Regions from separate parts of the Xenorhabdus doucetiae genome, predicted to be linked through region 4. Evidence: predicted binding sites of a transcription regulator. Region 4 holds the regulator's gene; each other region holds the start of a gene.
The links. Region 4 encodes Fur, which represses iron uptake genes when iron is present. Its sites were predicted from a motif close to ATAATAATGAGAACNACTATCAA; they were not measured.
Positions count from the first base shown of each region.

Region 1: a site for Fur is predicted at 978-1,000, ahead of XDD1_RS08350 (TonB-dependent hemoglobin/transferrin/lactoferrin family receptor). Genes of this name have one in related genera too.
Region 2: a site for Fur is predicted at 1,184-1,206, ahead of XDD1_RS05470 (TonB-dependent hemoglobin/transferrin/lactoferrin family receptor). Genes of this name have one in related genera too.
Region 3: a site for Fur is predicted at 579-601, ahead of exbB (tonB-system energizer ExbB). Genes of this name have one in related genera too.

Region 1 covers NZ_FO704550.1:1,828,268-1,830,476, reverse strand. The annotation lists gene XDD1_RS08355 (3-deoxy-7-phosphoheptulonate synthase) at 1-851, shown strand, start outside; gene XDD1_RS08350 (TonB-dependent hemoglobin/transferrin/lactoferrin family receptor) at 1,174-2,209, shown strand, end outside.
Region 2 covers NZ_FO704550.1:1,164,087-1,166,295, reverse strand. The annotation lists gene betA (choline dehydrogenase) at 1-411, shown strand, start outside; gene XDD1_RS05475 (hypothetical protein) at 551-1,087, opposite strand; gene XDD1_RS05470 (TonB-dependent hemoglobin/transferrin/lactoferrin family receptor) at 1,277-2,209, shown strand, end outside.
Region 3 covers NZ_FO704550.1:768,813-771,021, forward strand. The annotation lists gene metC (cystathionine beta-lyase) at 1-385, opposite strand, end outside; gene exbB (tonB-system energizer ExbB) at 727-1,737, shown strand; gene exbD (TonB system transport protein ExbD) at 1,744-2,169, shown strand.
Region 4 covers NZ_FO704550.1:1,295,566-1,297,774, reverse strand. The annotation lists gene ybfE (LexA regulated protein) at 25-315, shown strand; gene fldA (flavodoxin FldA) at 491-1,024, shown strand; gene fur (ferric iron uptake transcriptional regulator) at 1,211-1,663, shown strand; gene XDD1_RS06065 (beta-N-acetylhexosaminidase) at 1,797-2,209, opposite strand, start outside.

The DNA.
Region 1 (2,209 bases), 530 kb from region 4:
ACGCCGCCCTTGATTATGCCTCTCGCTTACGCACTCTGCGCGAAAAATACCAGCATAATCTGGAGATTGTGATGCGAACCTATTTCGAGAAACCGAGGACTGTGGTTGGCTGGAAGGGGCTGATTTCAGATCCCATGCTGGATGGCTCTTGTCAGGTCAATAAAGGGATCTCCCTTGCCCGTAAGCTATTAATTGATATCAATGAATTAGGTGTCCCGACGGCTACCGAATTTCTGGACATGGTCACGGGTCAATATATTGCCGATTTAATTAGTTGGGGAGCGATTGGCGCCAGAACGACAGAAAGCCAAATTCATCGAGAAATGGCCTCCGCCTTATCATGCCCAGTAGGTTTTAAAAATGGGACGGATGGTAATACGCGTATCGCCATTGATGCCATACGTGCTGCACGCGCCAAGCATATGTTTTTGTCGCCGGATAAACATGGTCAGATGACCATCTATCAAACCAGCGGAAACCCCTACGGGCATATTATTATGCGTGGTGGGAAAACACCGAATTACAGTGCCGAAGATATCACTGCAACCTGCCATAAATTACGCGAATTGCACTTACCTGAGCGTTTGATTGTGGATTGCAGCCATGCTAATTGCCAGAAAATTCATCGTCGTCAGCTAGATATAGCAAGAAATATTGGTGAACAAATCCAAGCAGGCTCAACAGCGATTGCCGGGGTGATGGCTGAAAGTTTTTTAGTTGAAGGAACACAAAAAGTCATCAAAGGAGGAACTTTAACATACGGTCAATCGATTACCGACCCCTGCCTTGGCTGGCAAGATACGGAGAAATTTATCAGTATTCTTGATGAAGCCATGAAAAACCGTTCTTGAGTCCTTTTCTTTTTCTGGCTCCTGCAACCATCGGAGCCAGTTGCCAGCCAAAATAGTCAGTTAACTTCAAAAATAACAACACAAATTTAGGTATAAAAAAATAGCTTGAAGTTAACCACCATTGAAACGATAATTATTCTCAATATTGGAATAATTATTGTTCAAATTTGGTTATGGAAAAATTAACACATCATCAATGTTGCTACTCAGCAAATTTATTCTAATACAATAAAAAATCTAACAAGCTCACTGCGAATATCAGTGAGATTTTAATGACTTGTATTTATAAAAACACATTATTTCACCACGGAAATTGACCTGCATGACTCGAATTAAATCACCAAGCCTAAAATTGTCTACCTTGAGTGTTGTTATCTTCGCGAGTTTATCTTCTGCGAATGCAACGACCATTCATTCTGAAACCGTACATGCCAAAAAAGACAAGTCATCCAAAGATACGTTGACGGTATATGCTACCGGCAACCAGCGTGACAGTTTTGAAGCCCCGATGATGGTGACAGTCATTGACAACCAGTCGGCCAGTAATCACGTCGCTGGCAATGCGAATGATTTACTGCGCAATATTCCGGGTATTGATATCGCGGGAGTTGGTCGTGCCAATGGGCAAGATATCAGTCTGCGGGGCTATTCCCAAAAAGGCGTTTTGACCCTCGTTGATGGGATTCGACAGGGAACCGATACCGGGCACCTCAATGGGGTATTCCTCGATCCTGCCCTGATTAAGCAAGTTGAAGTTGTCCGTGGTCCATCCGCGTTACTCTATGGTAGTGGTGCCCTGGGTGGTGTTATTGCTTACCAAACTGTCGATGCCGCTGATTTATTGGAAGCAGGTAAAAATAGCGGTTTTCGTGTCTTTAGCCGTGCAGGAAGTGGTGACCACAGTTTAGGATTTGGGGGAACCGCTTTTGGTAAAACAGAACAGTTTGATGGCTTATTGGCATTTGGCACACGTGATGTGGGCAATATCCGCTACGGAAATGGTATAAAAGATCACAATGATGAAACCATCGGTAATCTATTGGCAAAAGGTTCCTGGGAAATCAATGATAGCCAAAAACTCAGCGGCAGCCTGCGATATTACCGTAATGAAGCCCATGAACCTAAAAATCCACAGACCCTAAACCAAGACAATAGTCAACGAACCGATCGCACCACAGCACAACGTGATGCTCAATTGTCTTATCAATTGAATCCGGCACAATTCAGTTGGTTAAATGCCAAAGCGGATATCTATTATTCCGATATCAATATTAATAGCAAAAGTAAAGACAAGGATTTTGAAGGCCGCAAACAAGAAACCTATGGTGTAAAACTTGAAAACCGCTCTCATTTTGCAA
Region 2 (2,209 bases), 130 kb from region 4:
TTCCGCGCGGCGATCCGCATTACGCGGGAAATTATGGCACAACCAGCACTGGCTCCCTATTGTGGCCGTGAAATCAGCCCCGGTGTTGAAATCCAGTCCGATGAACAGCTAGACGCGTTTATTCGCGAACATGCCGAAACCGCCTTTCACCCCTCATGCAGTTGCAAAATGGGGACAGATGAAATGGCCGTTGTGGATGGTCAAGGACGCGTGCATGGCATTGACAATCTACGTGTTATTGATGCCTCTATTATGCCGACTATCATTACTGGCAATTTAAATGCCACCGTGATCATGATGGCGGAAAAAATGGCGGATAAAATCAGGGGAATTTCACCTCTGCCACGCAGTCAGGCAAAATATTATGTCGCTAATGATGTGCCTGTTCGTCAATTAGCAAAAAATCATTGATTAATAAATTTATTCTCGTGAAAACGGGATAAACACGAATACGGGAAATTGAGATATTCAAGTCATATTATTTGCATGCTCATTTTTCCCGTATTGTTATGTTTTTCATACTAACAATGTATTGAATTAAAAAGATAAATTAATTTTCCTCTTTTTTATCCTTATCATCGTTAAGATGATGACCTTTAAAACTGCTGATTAACTCATCCGTCTTTTTATCCGCCTCAGATTTTACGTCTTCCGTCTTCGATTTCATTGCCTCTGAAAGCTGGTCAATCTTGTCGCTGGCTTGATGCTGAAGCTCTCCCGTTTTCGCTTTCACATTGTCCATCACATCATTTGCGGCTTTCGTCGCTTGATCCTGCATATCAGCCAGCTTGGACTTCACTTGTTCAGTGACGTCATTGGCTGAATGCGTGATCTGATTTTGCACTTCCTTCGATTTATCAATCAGACTGTGGCCTTCACGCGCCGCGTTTTCCTTTATTTCCTGTGAGTTCTCTTTTGTATGATCCTTTACATCAGTGATCGTTTTTTCAGCATCAGTTTTCATTTGTGTCGCGTTTTCTTCTGTTTGCTGTGCGGTATTTTCCGCTTTTTTAGACGCATCATCACAGCCAGCAAGCAGTGCCACGATACCTGCCACGATCAGAGAACCAAGAATCGTTTTCTTCATTGATTAACCCCTTGTATTTAAGGATAGATAAAAATCTTATAATCCAATGGGATAAGTCTTATCACCTTATGGTATGCTTCATAACCCCATGAGAAAATAAAAATAATTCTCATTTTTATTTACCCATTTTGATTTCTCAGGTGACTTATTACATTGAAATATTTTACTTGGTTACATTTTAGGAAATTTATGGCAAATAATAGTCAAAAATTAGAAAAACGCCCAATCGCGGCCACAATTCAGAAAATTTTAACCGGCACACTTTCCGGGACATTCGTATTGGGAGCGGCACTTTCCAGCCCGGCATATGCGACCGAAACGCCCACAAGGCAACAGCCTGAAAAGAAAAATGAGGTGATGAAATTACCCACACTTTCGGTTGTTGAAAGTTTAGACAACAGTAACAGTGCGGGAAGTTCCGTGCTCAAAAAAGCCGATATTGACCGGACTCAGGCAGATAATATTGCTCAATTACTCGACCAGCTTCCCGGTGTTTCAATGTCAGGCTCGCCGCGTCCCGGCGGGCAAACGCTGAATATCTGGGGGATGGGAGATCAGGAAGATATCAAAATCACGCTGGATGATGCACCAAAAGGATTCGAGAAATATCGTCAGGGTTCTGTCTTTATTGAACCTGAATTAATCAAACGGGTAGAGGTCGATAAAGGGCCGCACAATTTGCTCGATGGTAATGGTAGGTTTGGTGGCTCTGTCAAGCTGGTGACAAAAGACGCAAGCGATTTGCTGCGCCCTGATGAGGATTGGGGTGGATTTATCAAGCAAAGCTACCACACCAATGACAGGCAGTGGATCAGTAGTGGTGCAGTCTACGGCCGGGATCCCAATGGCTTTGCTGATGGCTTGTTCTATGTGAGTAAGCGGGATGGGCACAATATTAAACGCCCCGACGGGACACGTTTTGTGTTTTCACAAAACAATCAAATGTCCTATTTATTAAAAACCAACTTTTATCCCAGTGATACCCATACAATAAGCCTGTCTGCCATGCGTTCTGAATCGGATGGCTGGCAGCCGTGGGCGGCCAGACGGAATAAAATGAATGCTCCCTCCGACTGGGATATAAAAAAATACGGTTTGGATGAAGCGTGGCGGAGAAAACTG
Region 3 (2,209 bases), 530 kb from region 4:
TGGAAATTCCCATTTTTTTCAGAACGTGATCGCAAAATTTTTGCGTGGGTTCATAGGCCGTACCGGTGATTAAAACATGATCGCCGGTTTCCACAAATGCTAGAATAGAGTGGGTAATCGCTGCCGTGCCGGAAGGATAGAGTGCACAGCCTGCTCCGCCTTCCAATTCAGCCATCGCGGCCTGAAAGGCAAAATGGGTCAGTGTGCCACGCCGCCCATAAAATAATTCCCCTTTGTCACAGTTGTTCAAAGCATGTTTTAAGTCTTCAACGGTATCGAAAATGACAGATGAAGTCCGCTGAATAAAGGGATTAACCGCACCTTGTGTATACTTTTTGTCTCTCCCCGCACTGACCAATAAGGTTTCTCGTTTTTTTTCTGTCATGGCATCATTCCCCCAAGTGCATTTCCTGCCTAATCTCAATGGCATTGTTCAAATAATGATTAGAAAGTTAAAAGATTTGGCGCTGTTTTGCCAAAGGGATTCGCGCAACTTGACGAAAATTCAAGGTGAGTTGCCGAGGGTAAACCAAAATCGATTAACGAAGGAACAGCATTAAGTTGGACTTTTTTATTAAATAGTAATGATAATTACTATCAAATCGTGCAATGTCTGATATCATTTACAGCGGAATTTTTCCTCAGGAATATTAGGATTAGCAAGATGAGTAAACCTGATTCATTGCTAAGTAACAGAATCTATAAGAAAGAGAGTAAGGCTAACTGATGCGTAATTTGACAGCTTCTATTCTATTGGCACTCGGATTAACAAGTTCAGCATGGGCTGACACAGCGCCAGCCGCGCCAGAAAATCAGGCTGCTGCTCAGGTAGCCGCTCCTGCAACACCCGTATCTTCCACAGCAGCGCAAGCGGTGGGATCAAGCACGGATATGCAGAAAACAGATGCACCCTCAACCCCAGACACGCAAACCGCGGCAGCAGATAGCGCAGAAAATGTCGTCGCGACAGAAACCGTGACGACAGAAACGGTTGTCGCACCGGTTGAAGGTGCCTCTTCTGACAGCCAGTCCGGTGGTTTCGCAACAGATTTGTCTGTTTGGGGCATGTACCAAAACGCGGACGTCGTCGTAAAAACCGTCATGGTGGGTCTGGTCATCGCTTCTGTTATCACATGGGCGCTATTTTTCTCTAAAGGATTTGAACTGCTAATGGCTCGCCGCCGTTTACGTAAGGAGCAACTGGCGCTGGTCGATGCTGCCAATCTGGATACGGCGGTGAAAATCGCAGCAGATTTTGGCAATCGCAGCATTAGCCGCCTGTTGTTGAGTGAAGCACAGTCAGAGCGCGCCCTGTCTGTTGACAGCCTCGATAAAGTGGGCACCAAAGAGCGAACCTCGTTCCGCATGGAGCGTGCCGTTGCTGCCATTAGCCGCGGTATGGGGCGTGGTAACGGCTATCTGGCGACCATCGGCGCAATCTCCCCATTTGTGGGACTGTTTGGTACAGTTTGGGGGATCATGAACAGCTTTATCGGTATTGCTCAGTCACAAACCACGAATCTGGCGGTTGTTGCACCGGGTATTGCGGAAGCCTTGTTAGCAACAGCACTGGGGCTGGTGGCCGCGATCCCGGCGGTTGTGATTTATAACGTCTTTGCCCGTGTGATTGCATCATACCGTGGTCAGGTGGGCGACATGGCGGCCAAGGCAGTCCTGTTGCTGGGGCGTGATCTTGATCTGGCTGAAAGCAAAGCAGAAAAAGCAGAAGCAAGGTAATCAATTATGGCAATACGTCTTAATGAAGATTTGGACGATAACGGTGAATTGCATGAAATTAACGTCACGCCATTTATTGACGTGATGTTGGTGCTGTTGATTATTTTCATGGTGGCAGCGCCATTGGCAACCGTAGATATCAAAGTTGATTTGCCGGCATCGACCGCTAAACCGCAGCCACGGCCAGAAAAACCGGTATTTTTGACGGTGAAAGCGGATAAGCAGTTGTATGTGGGAGAGCAGGTCGTTGATCGCAATAACTTATCTTTGGTTTTGGATCAAACCACACAATCCAACAAAGACACGACGATTTTCTTCCAAGCTGATAAAACAGTAGATTATGAAACTCTGATGAGTGTAATGGATTCCTTACGCAAAGCGGGTTATCTCAAAGTGGGATTGGTGGGGATGGAATCCGTTTCCGCTCAATAGCGCTTTTTTTAACAAGACCGGCGGAATTCTCCCTCCTGAA
Region 4 (2,209 bases):
ACACGCCCATTATCAATTGAATTTATGGCAAAAGAACAAACTGATCGCACCACACTGGATTTGTTCGCAGATGAACGCAGGCCAGGGCGACCTAAAACAAACCCGCTGTCCAGGGATGAGCAGCTTAGGATCAATAAACGCAACCAGTTGCGGCGAGATAAAGTCAAGGGACTGCGTCGAGTGGAACTCAAACTCAATGAAGATGCCGTCGATGCACTGAATCATCTGGCAAAACAGCGCAACATCAGCCGCAGTGAATTGATTGAACAAATGTTACTGGCCCAACTGGCAGAAACAAATCACCTTGCCGGTTAACGGCTTTTATTAAACAGCAATAAAGCGCTATCACCACACAAATCTGACAGATTTGTCATGGATGTTTGGTCAGAATAACGCTTTTCATGTTACCCAAACTGACATTTTTCTAGCTGATTTCAGCGTGATGTGTATAACTTTAATGCACAGATAAAACAAGAGGTTAACCCATTTTATGGCAATAATAGGTCTATTCTTCGGCAGCGATACCGGCAACACAGAGAACATCGCCAAAATGATCCAAGAAAAATTGGGCGGTGCTGAGGTTGCTGAAGTCCACGATATTGCCAAAAGCAGCAAAGAAGATATTGAAACCTTCGATATCCTGCTGCTTGGCATCCCAACTTGGTATTACGGCGAAGCCCAATGTGATTGGGATGATTTCTTCCCAACACTGGAAGAGATCAATTTCGAAGGGAAACTGGTTGCTTTGTTCGGCTGTGGTGATCAGGAAGATTATGCAGAGTACTTCTGTGATGCCATGGGCACCATCCGCGATATTATTGAACCCCGTGGCGCAATTATCGTAGGCCACTGGCCAACCGAAGGGTATCACTTTGAAGCCTCTAAGGGCATGGCCGACGATAACCATTTTATTGGTTTGGCCATTGATGAAGATCGCCAACCCGAACTGACGGATGAGCGCGTTGAAGCCTGGGTACAACAGATCAAGGCTGAAATGAGCCTGTCAGAGATCCTGGGTGCATAATCCGGGAATAAGCACCCTTTCAGGCAGGATAATTCCTGCATAATGTGTCATGATATCGGGCCAGGCATGGTTTTCATTTTAAATATCCATGCCTATAATCAGCAATGTGAAACAGAATCATGATTCCCTCACGATACCCCCAAGTATCATAAGTTCACTTAACCCAAGTTACAGGACTGAATCCGCATGACCGACAACAATAAAGCATTGAAAAATGCTGGACTTAAAGTAACACTTCCGCGCTTGAAAATTTTGGAAGTGCTACAGGACCCAGAATGCCATCATGTCAGTGCGGAGGATCTCTACAAAAAACTGATTGATATCGGTGAAGAGATTGGCCTCGCCACTGTCTATCGCGTGTTGAACCAGTTCGATGATGCCGGCATTGTTACACGCCACAATTTTGAAGGTGGTAAATCGGTTTTTGAACTCACTCAGCAACATCACCATGACCACCTGATTTGTCTCGACTGCGGTAAAGTCATTGAATTTAATGATGAGTTTATTGAAGAGCGCCAGAAAAACATCGCTGACCGTTATGGCATTAAGCTCTCAAACCACAGCCTCTATTTATATGGTCACTGTGCTACTGGTGATTGCCGCAAAGATAACGCGCTTCATGATGAAAAGGCAGGATAAGTAAACGCCAATGAAGTGATTAAAAAATTGGCTTCGGTTGGTTGTTCGTCTGAATAAGCTACTGCCGATTAGCACTCTCGCTAATCGGCAGTAGCTTATTCAATTTATTGCACTTATTGCTCAAAACGAATCATTAAAATTTCACTTCGTCTATACGGCTAAAACGTTTTCCATCCGTACTGACAGAACGAATTTTTACATTGCCGCTGACATGCGGCCGCTGCCTGTCATTGTAATCCTGCCATGTTTTCCCCTTATCCAGTGAGTATTGGATAACCACCCCCGGTAATGCGATATTGGCTTCCAGTGTGCCAGCAACAATTTTGCCGCCCGGCACAGGCAGGCGATAGGCTATTTTGGCTTTATCCAGTTTAGCCAGCTCACGCTGCCCCATCAGATTGGCGAAACGTTCCCAGTCTTGTTGCAATCGCACAGTATCAACATAGTGCGTTATTCCCCCCTTATATTCCCTGCCCTGCTGATAATTCTGCTCCCATTCTGCCTGATGCCATGCCCGTTCCGCCAGCGGCAGTAAGCGAGGATAGA